DNA from 3 places in the Lysinibacillus sp. FSL H8-0500 genome. Region 1 is predicted to be linked to each of the others. Evidence: a T-box and tRNA genes for the amino acid it is inferred to sense, from the RefSeq annotation. Region 1 holds a T-box; the other regions hold tRNA genes.

Region 1 (4,126 bases):
TGAATTAACTGCTTTTCTAGGACTATAATATAGTTACATAAAAAAGGGGCGCTATACCACAACTTTATACCTCGCTGTAAGATAAAGCAAAAGTACCAAACCCTTCATATTTTAATGAATGGAGAATGAAAATGATGAATATCACGCCTAGTAGTATGAATCAAATCAATTATAGTTTAAAAGAATTACAGGATATCTTTTCTGCTATGAATAGTTCCATTATTGTTGCTATTACGGATCGCACAGGAAAAATCACATTTGTGAATGATCATTTTTGTAAAATTTCGAAATATTCACGCGAAGAATTAGTAGGGCAGGATCACCGTTTATTAAACTCAGGCTTTCATCCTAAATCTTTCTTTCGAGAGATGTGGAAAACAATTGGTAACGGAAAGATGTGGAACGGTGAGGTGTGTAATCGTGCAAAAGATGGTAGCCTTTATTGGGTAAAGACAACTATTTTCCCTTTCCTTGATGAAAAAGGGAAGCCATATCAATATATTGCGATACGTGTGGATATTACAGCACAAAAGGATATAAAGAAAATTACACATATTGCCTATCATGATGAATTAACAGGACTACCAAATCGTCGTAAATTAGAACAGCGTTTAGAAAATGAATTTCATCAATCTCGGCGTACAGGAGAGAAGTTTGCGCTATTTTTCATTGATGTGAATCGTTTCAAACACATTAACGACGGGCTTGGTCATATTATTGGCGATATGTTTTTAGTAGAAATGGCCAATCGTTTACACAGTATTGATTATACATCCAACTCATTCTACCGCCATAATAGTGATGAATTTGTGATGATTTTAAATGATGTCAATCGCATCGATGAAATGGCAAAGGAAATTATTAATGCATTTAATGAAAGCTTTATTATTGATAACTATGAGTTTTATGCAAGCATCAGTATCGGTATTAGTGTATTCCCTGATCATGCAAGCTCCATCGAAGAATTATTGAAGAACGCAGATATTGCGATGTATGCCGCAAAAACAAAACGTGGTAATCAATATCGTTTATATCGTGATAATATGGAAGAAGCAAACGATAAATGGCTTTTATTAGAAACAAAATTACATCAGGCTTTAAAAAAGGATAGTTTAGCATTACATTATCAACCTAAAATAGATTTAAAAACAGATACAATTGTTGGCATGGAGGCATTGTTACGCTGGTATGATCCAGAATTAGGACATGTTCCACCAGACCGTTTTATTCCATTTGCGGAGGAATGTGGGCTTATCAATGATATTGGGGTATGGGTGCTACGCAAGGCATGTGCACAAGCCCGCTTTTGGAATGAAGAGTATAACCTAAGCTTACGTGTCGCTGTTAATATTTCGCCTATTCATATTAGTACCCACGGCTTTGTCGATATAGTTCGTAAAATAATTACAGAAACAGCCATTGATCCACACTTATTAGAAATTGAAATTACAGAGATGAGTATGCTCGATTATACAGAGGAATTAATTAATACAATTAAGCAATTACGAGCACTAGGTATTACCATTTCATTAGATGATTTTGGCACAGGCTATTCATCGTTAAATTATTTAAAAAAATTCCCTGTGGATGTGCTAAAAATCGACCGCGCTTTTGTACGTGATATTGTACCTGAAAAATCAGGTATCGCGATGATTTCAGCGATGATTTCCTTAGCCCATGCCTTAAATCTACAGGTTGTAGCTGAAGGGGTTGAGGAGGAGGCAGAGTTAAAGGTTTTACGAGAGCATGGCTGTGAATATGTACAGGGCTATTATTTCAGCAAACCTTTGTCTGTAGAGGATTTTACCAATTTAATTAAACAATCCAGTTTTTAATTGCTATTAAGAAGCTGTTTTGCTAAAGTTAGATCAAATATAATTGATGATGTGGCCAAGTAAGGAAGAATTGTGAAACAGAAAATATAGCAGTTGCTGAAAGCTATATCACCGCTTCTTCGCTGAACACCTACCACGGAGATGTTATGCAAACATAACCGAGTCGTTTTCGTTATCAAACGTGAGAGGGTTTTAAGTTTTGATTTAAAGCTAAATCAAGGTGGTACCACGTCAATCCAGCACAAAGACGTCCTTATATTGAGGACAGCTTTGTGCTTTTTTATTTTATATAGATGGAGGAATGCATATGTCAAAGCAACTAGAGGATTTTTCAAAATGGTATATCGAAACCATTCAAAAGGCAGATTTAATGGACTATACACCTGTTCGTGGCTGTATTGCCTTTAAGCCAGATGGCTATGAAATTTGGGAGCATATTCAGGAGGAAATGGATCGCCGTTTTAAAGAGACTGGCCATCGCAATGCCTATTTCCCAATGCTTATCCCTGAATCTTTCTTTCAAAAGGAAAAGGATCATATCGAAGGGTTCTCACCAGAGCTTCCTTGGGTGACTGAGGCAGCAGGTGAACCATTAGAGGAACGCCTAGCACTTCGCCCAACTTCGGAAACAATGATTGGCCATCTTTACTCGAATTGGATCAAAAGCTATCGTGACCTACCTGTTCTTATTAATCAATGGGCAAATGTCTTTCGTTGGGAAAAGAAAACATTGCCATTTATTCGGACCTCTGAATTTCTATGGCAGGAGGGGCATACCGCTCATGTAGACGAAAAGGATGCGCGCCAAGAAACAATGCAAATGCTGGAAATTTATAAAGAGGTTGTGGAGCAAGTATTAGCCATTCCTGTCTATGCTGGACAAAAAACGCCTTCTGAGCGTTTCGCAGGCGCTGTCGATACGTATTCCATTGAGGCCATGATGAAAAATAGCAAGGCTGTGCAAGCTGGTACTTCGCATTATTTAGGCACTAAATTTGCGCAAGCCTTTAATATTAAATATTTAAACAAAACAAACGAGCATGTCTATGTACACACAACCTCTTGGGGCACTTCCACGCGTTTAATTGGCTCTGTCATTATGGTGCATGGTGATGAACAAGGGCTTATTTTACCGCCGCGTATTGCACCAACACAGGTTGTGTTAATTCCTGTAGGGCCATGGAAAAAGAACCCTCAAATTATGGAGCAGCTAGACGAAATTTTTGCGGCGCTTAAGGCGAAGGCCATTCGTGTACGTCTCGATGATTCAGACCAATCTCCTGGCTTCAAATTCAATGAGTGGGAGCTCAAAGGTGTGCCATTGCGCGTAGAATTAGGACCTCGTGATCTCGAAAATAATCAGGCACAACTAAAGGCACGTGATGAGGTGGATAAACAAGCAATTGAGCTAGCCAATATCGTCACAGCCATTGAGCAAGAGCTAGCAACAATGCAAGGACGTTTACTCGAAAAAGCACGCCAGTTCCGCGAGGCCAATGCTCATACACATATCGAGTCCCTAGCACAGCTTCAGCAGCATATTGAAACAGCCAAAGAGAATAGCACAATTCCGGGCTGGATACTTGCTGGGTGGTGTGGCGAGGATGCCTGTGAGGAACAAGTAAAAGAAGAAACAAAATACACCTCTCGCAATATTCCATTCAATCCACCAATAACAAAAACAACTTGTATTGGCTGTGGCCATAAAGCCAAGCATACAGTTTGGTTTGCCCAAGCCTATTAACTATTATTTATCCAAGCCGATTTTAAAAAAAATCGGCTTATTTGGTAAAATTCAGTCAGTCATTATAATAATGGCGAAATAACTCAAATAAATTACTTAAATTTTCTTCGACTAATGCTGCTGTTCGTTGAAGATTTTATGATAAGGTGAACTACAAAAATTATGATTAGATTAGACTCATTAATATGGTTAGCTATTCCTTGGATAAGTTATAGAATTATAGTTTTAATAGTTAACAAGCAGCTCTCTCTAAAAAACGAGTTGATTAAAGCTCTTTTCTATTTTTCAGTAACTTTTATCTATTCTTTAACTCTCTTTCCTTTTCCTTTTTATGACTATCCACATATGGAAGGTGGAGGTAGGAACCTGACTCCCTTTAGAAGCATATATAGTATACTAGCTCATTCTAATTTTATATATTCAATAAGAAATATTGTCGGAAACATCCTATTATTTATACCTTTAGGTTTTTCTATTCCACTAAGATTTAAAGTAAACAAGTTTTGGAAAGTAATGCTTTTAGGATTTTTTACTTCATGTTTAGTTG
Region 2 (4,126 bases), 1.2 Mb from region 1:
ATTGAAAAATTACAAAAAGCACTTTCTGCAATTTAATAAAGACGAGATATATTGAGGTTGTCAGAGAAGGCAGATTTCAAGCAAAATTAAAAATATCAAAGCATCGATTTAATAGCGTTTTGATATTCAAGAGATTTTGTGAAAAGAAGCTTAGCTGACAACCCCATGTATTTTTAAATAGGGTGTATCCTTAAGATATTATCTAAGAGCCAACAACTACATATATACTTTGATGAGTGTGGGAAGAATCAAATATGGAAAGACAATTGTGACAACAGAAAGTATTTTTTTGATATCTGAGTTCCTTTAGTAGAGCATCTGAAATTAAAAATTGGCGAATATTATAATACAGAACAGTTAAAGGCGACAAACCAAGTGAGTGTACGCTCAAAGGTTATTGATATGCCTAAAAATAGGAAAATTATAAATAATTACGGCTCGTTACCATAGCTTGTGATTATCTTCTATCTCTCCAAGGTAATTTCCTAGAGACGCCTGAGGAGCCAATTTACTCGCTCCAGTCAGCTATTAGTCGATTTTAAAATATCAATCATATTTCTAAATTTGTATATTTTTCAATGGCTTTCTACAATATGGAACATAATTTGTCTAAGGTAATTATACCTAATTGTTAGGTAAAGAGGTATATTTTATCATTAAAATGTTTGAAAAAGAGCTATTAAAATATATATTATAAAATAATTGTTTTCTTTTGAATTAACTATTGCTATAATGTGTTGCAGGGCAATAATTTCTCTTACTTAGCAAAAATATCTTCAAAAAGTAATAATTTCTTTTTTTATAAAAAAAGTATTGCACAATGTTAGAAAACGTTATACAATAATTCTTGTCTTGAAGGACAGGAAAACAACTTCAAAACAATATACATATAAAAAAGTCTAGTGATAATGGCAAAGAGGTCACACCCGTTCCCATCCCGAACACGGAAGTTAAGCTCTTTCGCGCCGATGGTAGTTGGGGGCTTCCCCCTGCGAGAGTAGGACGTCGCTAGGCATATTACCCAGGAGGATTAGCTCAGCTGGGAGAGCATCTGCCTTACAAGCAGAGGGTCGGCGGTTCGAGCCCGTCATCCTCCACCATATGCCGGTTTAGCTCAGCAGGTAGAGCAACTGACTTGTAATCAGTAGGTCGTGGGTTCGATTCCTATAGCCGGCACCATTTTCCGAGCCATTAGCTCAGTTGGTAGAGCATCTGACTTTTAATCAGAGGGTCGAAGGTTCGAGTCCTTCATGGCTCACCATTTTGAAATAATAATAAGCGGGTGTGGCGGAATTGGCAGACGCACTAGACTTAGGATCTAGCGCCGCAAGGCGTGGGGGTTCGACTCCCTTCACCCGCACCATTATTTTCATTGCCAGATAAAAAACGTATGCACATGCGGAAGTAGTTCAGTGGTAGAACACCACCTTGCCAAGGTGGGGGTCGCGAGTTCGAACCTCGTCTTCCGCTCCAAATGTGCCGGGGTGGCGGAACTGGCAGACGCACAGGACTTAAAATCCTGCGGTAGGTGACTACCGTACCGGTTCGATTCCGGTCCTCGGCACCATTTAAAATGCGCCCGTAGCTCAATTGGATAGAGCGTCTGACTACGGATCAGAAGGTTATGGGTTCGACTCCTGTCGGGCGCGCCAAAAGAACAACGGGAAGTAGCTCAGCTTGGTAGAGCACTTGGTTTGGGACCAAGGGGTCGCAGGTTCGAATCCTGTCTTCCCGACCATTTCCTAAAAATTATGGGGCCTTAGCTCAGCTGGGAGAGCGCCTGCCTTGCACGCAGGAGGTCAGCGGTTCGATCCCGCTAGGCTCCACCATAAGTAAATTAACCAGTATAAAGATCCTGGCGGCGTAGCTCAGCTGGCTAGAGCGTACGGTTCATACCCGTAAGGTCGGGGGTTCGATCCCCTCTGCCGCCATCTTAAAGGACCTTTAGCTCAGTTGGTTAGAGCAGACGGCTCATAACCGTCCGGTCGCAGGTTCGAGTCCTGCAAGGTCCACCATTTATATATTGTAACGGAGGTATACCCAAGTCTGGCTGAAGGGATCGGTCTTGAAAACCGACAGGCGGGTAAGACCGCGCGGGGGTTCGAATCCCTCTACCTCCTCCAGTTTTATGTCTTTATAAATGGTGCTTGAAAAACTCGAAACAACATATGATTATCGCGGGGTGGAGCAGTGGTAGCTCGTCGGGCTCATAACCCGAAGGTCGTTGGTTCAAATCCGGCCCCCGCAACCAATTTTCTATGCGAAAGTAACCAAAAGGTCCCGTGGTGTAGCGGTTAACATGCCTGCCTGTCACGCAGGAGATCGCCGGTTCGATCCCGGTCGGGACCGCCATTTATTTTAGAATATGGGTCAGTAGCTCAGTTGGTAGAGCATTAGATTGAAGCTCTAAGTGTCGGCGGTTCGATTCCGTCCTGACCCACCATTTATGCGGGTGTAGTTTAATGGTAAAACCTCAGCCTTCCAAGCTGATGTCGTGGGTTCGATTCCCATCACCCGCTCCAAGGGCCTATAGCTCAGCTGGTTAGAGCGCACGCCTGATAAGCGTGAGGTCGATGGTTCGAGTCCATTTAGGCCCACCATTATTCCGAAGTAGCTCAGTTGGTAGTAGCACCTGACTGTTAATCAGGTTGTCGCAGGTTCGAGTCCTGCCTTCGGAGCCATTTTTTATATGGGGAAGTACTCAAGAGGCTGAAGAGGCGCCCCTGCTAAGGGTGTAGGTCGGGTAACCGGCGCGAGGGTTCAAATCCCTCCTTCTCCGCCATGGGCCCGTTGGTCAAGTGGTTAAGACACCGCCCTTTCACGGCGGTAACACGGGTTCGAATCCCGTACGGGTCATACAAAGTGCAGTAGATGAACAGTCATCTATTGCACTTTTTTCTGTTCAAAAGATAGAGAGAGTCGCACCTGATAAACGGATCGACGCATGAAACTGACGGAAAGCCCTGATTAATCGCTGGATAGCATGATCAAACCAATGGTGCTCTATTACAATCGCACAAACTGTAAACATATGTGTTATGTATTTCAGAAACGGGTATCTGAATGACACCAAAATTTGACTTACTAGAATAGAATATTATTGTTGCTTAACTCCCCCAAATACAGCTAACTCCATCCATTTAAAATAACAATCTACATGATTAAAACCAATTTCCTCCAACCACTTTAATTGAATATCTACTCTTTCTAGTATATTATCCATTTTATCTGAGCGATTATAGTATTCGATAGATACAGTGGACCTATCTTTATTATTATGTGGTGCTAGGTGGTCAATAAAAAATTTATCATGTAATTTTTCTATTTTAGGTGTAGCAGAAGCAACGTGTTCAATATTAATAAATATGCCTCCTGGTGCTAATAAATCAAATATTTCGCTATATAATAATCTTTTCTGTTCATTAGGAAGGTGGTGTATAGCATAACCGGAAACGATACAATCTACTGTTGCTCTATCAGCATATTTCGTAAGGCTTTCACTAAAATCTCCGTTAATAATTTCACATCTTTCGCTATAATCCTTCATATTTATTCTTGCATTTTCAATCATTGGTTCTGAATGATCTATCAATATAGCGATAGCTTCTGGATAAGATTTAAGTAATATTTCCGCTAAAAATCCATTTCCACATCCTAAATCCATAATTTTTTTTGGGTCTGCATTAAAATGATCTACTATTTGCAGCATTAGTTGTGCTTGGACTGCCCCAAAAGGTATAGCCCCTCTTACTTCATCTAAATAATGAAGACTAATCTCTCTCTATTGCCAATGGGTATTTGCCATATAAAACTACCTCCTTAGGTTATAATCCTTATATAATATGTTAATTTTGCTTAAAATTAAATATATTTACGAAAAATATTTAAAAATATTTCCAATTAAAATATCTTTAATGGGTATCTACTATTCTGAAAAGTTTCATTTCTGACTACTTTGAATATTATGCTGTTTTGACGCTTAAGGCTCCACGACATTTAAAAATTGGCGTAATAAGCTGTACTACTTTTAGAAATAATACATGTAAAATGGCATGCAGTCGACTTCATAAAAGAATAATTTACTTACATTCAAGGCAATCACATGTCTCCTATAAATCTTCTTCAT
Region 3 (4,126 bases), 1.2 Mb from region 1:
ATTCCTTGTCGGGTAAGTTCCGACCCGCACGAAAGGCGTAACGATCTGGGCACTGTCTCAACGAGAGACTCGGTGAAATTATAGTACCTGTGAAGATGCAGGTTACCCGCGACAGGACGGAAAGACCCCGTGGAGCTTTACTGTAGCCTGATATTGAATTTTGGTACAACTTGTACAGGATAGGTAGGAGCCAGAGATCTCGGAGCGCCAGCTTCGAAGGAGGCGTCGGTGGGATACTACCCTGGTTGTATTGAAATTCTAACCCATGCCCCTAAGCGGGGCAGGAGACAGTGTCAGGCGGACAGTTTGACTGGGGCGGTCGCCTCCTAAAAGGTAACGGAGGCGCCCAAAGGTTCCCTCAGAATGGTTGGAAATCATTCGTAGAGTGTAAAGGCACAAGGGAGCTTGACTGCGAGACCTACAAGTCGAGCAGGGTCGAAAGACGGGCTTAGTGATCCGGTGGTTCCGCATGGAAGGGCCATCGCTCAACGGATAAAAGCTACCCCGGGGATAACAGGCTTATCTCCCCCAAGAGTCCACATCGACGGGGAGGTTTGGCACCTCGATGTCGGCTCATCGCATCCTGGGGCTGTAGTCGGTCCCAAGGGTTGGGCTGTTCGCCCATTAAAGCGGTACGCGAGCTGGGTTCAGAACGTCGTGAGACAGTTCGGTCCCTATCCGTCGTGGGCGTAGGAAATTTGAGAGGAGCTGTCCTTAGTACGAGAGGACCGGGATGGACACACCGCTGGTGTACCAGTTGTCTTGCCAAAGGCATCGCTGGGTAGCTATGTGTGGACGGGATAAGTGCTGAAAGCATCTAAGCATGAAGCCCCCCTCAAGATGAGATTTCCCATTACGCAAGTAAGTAAGATCCCTCAAAGACGATGAGGTAGATAGGTTCGAAGTGGAAGTGTGGCGACATATGGAGCTGACGAATACTAATCGATCGAGGACTTAACCAAAATGTTTAAACTATTCAATGCACCGTTTATCCAGTTTTGAAAGAATAACCCTTTCAAAAAAGTTTTAAGATACGATATATTTTGAAGCTTTAAAAAAGGAACTTCTGCTAAGAACGCAACATCCGTGTTGCAACGCAGAAGCCAGCACATCCATGTGCAAGTCTAGTGATAATGGCAAAGAGGTCACACCCGTTCCCATCCCGAACACGGAAGTTAAGCTCTTTCGCGCCGATGGTAGTTGGGGGCTTCCCCCTGTGAGAGTAGGACGTCGCTAGGCATATTACCCAGGAGGATTAGCTCAGCTGGGAGAGCATCTGCCTTACAAGCAGAGGGTCGGCGGTTCGAGCCCGTCATCCTCCACCATATGCCGGTTTAGCTCAGCAGGTAGAGCAACTGACTTGTAATCAGTAGGTCGTGGGTTCGATTCCTATAGCCGGCACCATTTTCCGAGCCATTAGCTCAGTTGGTAGAGCATCTGACTTTTAATCAGAGGGTCGAAGGTTCGAGTCCTTCATGGCTCACCATTTTGAAATAATAATAAGCGGGTGTGGCGGAATTGGCAGACGCACTAGACTTAGGATCTAGCGCCGCAAGGCGTGGGGGTTCGACTCCCTTCACCCGCACCATTATTTTCATTGCCAGATAAAAAACGTATGCACATGCGGAAGTAGTTCAGTGGTAGAACACCACCTTGCCAAGGTGGGGGTCGCGAGTTCGAACCTCGTCTTCCGCTCCAAATGTGCCGGGGTGGCGGAACTGGCAGACGCACAGGACTTAAAATCCTGCGGTAGGTGACTACCGTACCGGTTCGATTCCGGTCCTCGGCACCATTTAAAATGCGCCCGTAGCTCAATTGGATAGAGCGTCTGACTACGGATCAGAAGGTTATGGGTTCGACTCCTGTCGGGCGCGCCAAAAGAACGAACGGGAAGTAGCTCAGCTTGGTAGAGCACTTGGTTTGGGACCAAGGGGTCGCAGGTTCGAATCCTGTCTTCCCGACCATTTCAAAAATCGTTATGGGGCCTTAGCTCAGCTGGGAGAGCGCCTGCCTTGCACGCAGGAGGTCAGCGGTTCGATCCCGCTAGGCTCCACCATAAGTAAATTAACCAGTATAAAGATCCTGGCGGCGTAGCTCAGCTGGCTAGAGCGTACGGTTCATACCCGTAAGGTCGGGGGTTCGATCCCCTCTGCCGCCATCTTAAAGGACCTTTAGCTCAGTTGGTTAGAGCAGACGGCTCATAACCGTCCGGTCGCAGGTTCGAGTCCTGCAAGGTCCACCATTTATATATTGTAACGGAGGTATACCCAAGTCTGGCTGAAGGGATCGGTCTTGAAAACCGACAGGCGGGTAAGACCGCGCGGGGGTTCGAATCCCTCTACCTCCTCCAGTTTTATGTCTTTATAAATGGTGCTTGAAAAACTCGAAATAACATATGATTATCGCGGGGTGGAGCAGTGGTAGCTCGTCGGGCTCATAACCCGAAGGTCGTTGGTTCAAATCCGGCCCCCGCAACCAATTTTTCTGTGCGAAAGCAACCAAAAGGTCCCGTGGTGTAGCGGTTAACATGCCTGCCTGTCACGCAGGAGATCGCCGGTTCGATCCCGGTCGGGACCGCCATTTATTTTAAAATATGGGTCAGTAGCTCAGTTGGTAGAGCATTAGATTGAAGCTCTAAGTGTCGGCGGTTCGATTCCGTCCTGACCCACCATTTATGCGGGTGTAGTTTAATGGTAAAACCTCAGCCTTCCAAGCTGATGTCGTGGGTTCGATTCCCATCACCCGCTCCAAGGGCCTATAGCTCAGCTGGTTAGAGCGCACGCCTGATAAGCGTGAGGTCGATGGTTCGAGTCCATTTAGGCCCACCATTATTCCGAAGTAGCTCAGTTGGTAGTAGCACCTGACTGTTAATCAGGTTGTCGCAGGTTCGAGTCCTGCCTTCGGAGCCATTTTTTATATGGGGAAGTACTCAAGAGGCTGAAGAGGCGCCCCTGCTAAGGGTGTAGGTCGGGTAACCGGCGCGAGGGTTCAAATCCCTCCTTCTCCGCCATGGGCCCGTTGGTCAAGTGGTTAAGACACCGCCCTTTCACGGCGGTAACACGGGTTCGAATCCCGTACGGGTCATACAAAGTGCAGTAGATGAACAGTCATCTATTGCACTTTTTTCTGTTCAAAAGATAGAGAGAGTCGCACCTGATAAACGGATCGACGCGTGAAACTGACGGAAAGCCCTGATCAATCGGTGGATAAGATAATATGATTAAACTAAAGGTGTTAATAATAAAACAAAAGTGATGAAACGGAAGGCATAGGGCTTTCGACGTTTTGATCACTTTTGGGTAACTACCTTATTGCATTGAAAGTATAAAGAAATCGGAGTTTATTTAGGTTAACGTTTTGATTTAGTACTTTTATTCTTGGTTCATTGCATTTTCATCCATATAAACTACTTCCCAGATATGTCCATCTAAATCCTGGAAACCCCAACCGTACATAAATCCATGATCTTGTGGATCACTATATGATTTACCACCAGAGGCTAGTGCCTTATTTACTAATTGGTCAACCTGTTCTCGATTTTCAGCAGATAGGCATAAAATCGCTTCTGCAGAAGATGTAGTATCGGTAATTTCCTTCTTCGTAAATTCTTTGAAGCGCTCTTCGACCATTATTAAAGCGAAGATATTTTCACTAATAATCATTGATGCTGTTGTTTCATCGCTGAATTGTTGATTGAACTCAAAGCCTAATTCCTGAAAAAATGTGATAGATTTGCTCAGATCTTTTACTGGTAAATTGATGAAAATATTTTTTGATTGAAAAGCCATTTTTTTATCACCTCCAACTCGACAGTAGCATAGCAATAAAAGCTATGTCAATTTCACCCGCTTTTATAATTCTAATGATGCTTTCTAACTAAAAAAGCAGAAACATTGATTTCACAACGTTTCTGCTTTTAAAATTTATCTTTTGGCTAGCATTCTTTCTAGGGAACTAAGCGCTTCAGCTGTCGTCTGTTCATCTACCTGTATACGATTATGTGGCTGTCCCTGCTCAATGCTTTCAAGACACCATAACAAATGTGGAAGGTCGATTCGATTCATTGTTAAGCAAGGGCAGAAGTTTTCATTTAATGAGATAATATGTTTATCTGGATGCTGTTTAA

The links. The T-box of region 1 lies ahead of proS (proline--tRNA ligase). A T-box ahead of a tRNA ligase gene usually reads a tRNA of that ligase, here a tRNA-Pro.
Region 2: it encodes a tRNA-Pro, which carries the amino acid that the T-box ahead of proS (proline--tRNA ligase) is inferred to sense. The anticodon was not compared.
Region 3: it encodes a tRNA-Pro, which carries the amino acid that the T-box ahead of proS (proline--tRNA ligase) is inferred to sense. The anticodon was not compared.

Annotation. Positions count from the first base shown of each region.
Region 1 covers NZ_CP150292.1:2,377,495-2,381,620, reverse strand. The annotation lists gene MHB44_RS11335 (EAL domain-containing protein) at 132-1,835, shown strand; T-box leader at 1,873-2,093, shown strand; gene proS (proline--tRNA ligase) at 2,143-3,579, shown strand; gene MHB44_RS11325 (VanZ family protein) at 3,742-4,126, shown strand, end outside.
Region 2 covers NZ_CP150292.1:3,604,036-3,608,161, reverse strand. The annotation lists gene MHB44_RS17180 (cysteine desulfurase family protein) at 1-36, shown strand, start outside; rRNA gene rrf (5S ribosomal RNA) at 899-1,014, shown strand; tRNA gene MHB44_RS17170 (tRNA-Val) at 1,025-1,100, shown strand; tRNA gene MHB44_RS17165 (tRNA-Thr) at 1,104-1,179, shown strand; tRNA gene MHB44_RS17160 (tRNA-Lys) at 1,186-1,261, shown strand; tRNA gene MHB44_RS17155 (tRNA-Leu) at 1,279-1,363, shown strand; tRNA gene MHB44_RS17150 (tRNA-Gly) at 1,399-1,473, shown strand; tRNA gene MHB44_RS17145 (tRNA-Leu) at 1,479-1,567, shown strand; tRNA gene MHB44_RS17140 (tRNA-Arg) at 1,576-1,652, shown strand; tRNA gene MHB44_RS17135 (tRNA-Pro) at 1,662-1,738, shown strand; tRNA gene MHB44_RS17130 (tRNA-Ala) at 1,754-1,829, shown strand; tRNA gene MHB44_RS17125 (tRNA-Met) at 1,858-1,931, shown strand; tRNA gene MHB44_RS17120 (tRNA-Ile) at 1,939-2,015, shown strand; tRNA gene MHB44_RS17115 (tRNA-Ser) at 2,031-2,123, shown strand; tRNA gene MHB44_RS17110 (tRNA-Met) at 2,177-2,251, shown strand; tRNA gene MHB44_RS17105 (tRNA-Asp) at 2,277-2,352, shown strand; tRNA gene MHB44_RS17100 (tRNA-Phe) at 2,368-2,443, shown strand; tRNA gene MHB44_RS17095 (tRNA-Gly) at 2,449-2,522, shown strand; tRNA gene MHB44_RS17090 (tRNA-Ile) at 2,524-2,600, shown strand; tRNA gene MHB44_RS17085 (tRNA-Asn) at 2,605-2,681, shown strand; tRNA gene MHB44_RS17080 (tRNA-Ser) at 2,692-2,782, shown strand; tRNA gene MHB44_RS17075 (tRNA-Glu) at 2,785-2,856, shown strand; gene MHB44_RS17070 (class I SAM-dependent methyltransferase) at 3,098-3,709, opposite strand.
Region 3 covers NZ_CP150292.1:3,612,588-3,616,713, reverse strand. The annotation lists rRNA gene MHB44_RS17310 (23S ribosomal RNA) at 1-962, shown strand, start outside; rRNA gene rrf (5S ribosomal RNA) at 1,124-1,239, shown strand; tRNA gene MHB44_RS17300 (tRNA-Val) at 1,250-1,325, shown strand; tRNA gene MHB44_RS17295 (tRNA-Thr) at 1,329-1,404, shown strand; tRNA gene MHB44_RS17290 (tRNA-Lys) at 1,411-1,486, shown strand; tRNA gene MHB44_RS17285 (tRNA-Leu) at 1,504-1,588, shown strand; tRNA gene MHB44_RS17280 (tRNA-Gly) at 1,624-1,698, shown strand; tRNA gene MHB44_RS17275 (tRNA-Leu) at 1,704-1,792, shown strand; tRNA gene MHB44_RS17270 (tRNA-Arg) at 1,801-1,877, shown strand; tRNA gene MHB44_RS17265 (tRNA-Pro) at 1,888-1,964, shown strand; tRNA gene MHB44_RS17260 (tRNA-Ala) at 1,981-2,056, shown strand; tRNA gene MHB44_RS17255 (tRNA-Met) at 2,085-2,158, shown strand; tRNA gene MHB44_RS17250 (tRNA-Ile) at 2,166-2,242, shown strand; tRNA gene MHB44_RS17245 (tRNA-Ser) at 2,258-2,350, shown strand; tRNA gene MHB44_RS17240 (tRNA-Met) at 2,404-2,478, shown strand; tRNA gene MHB44_RS17235 (tRNA-Asp) at 2,505-2,580, shown strand; tRNA gene MHB44_RS17230 (tRNA-Phe) at 2,596-2,671, shown strand; tRNA gene MHB44_RS17225 (tRNA-Gly) at 2,677-2,750, shown strand; tRNA gene MHB44_RS17220 (tRNA-Ile) at 2,752-2,828, shown strand; tRNA gene MHB44_RS17215 (tRNA-Asn) at 2,833-2,909, shown strand; tRNA gene MHB44_RS17210 (tRNA-Ser) at 2,920-3,010, shown strand; tRNA gene MHB44_RS17205 (tRNA-Glu) at 3,013-3,084, shown strand; gene MHB44_RS17200 (VOC family protein) at 3,372-3,788, opposite strand; gene nadA (quinolinate synthase NadA) at 3,924-4,126, opposite strand, start outside.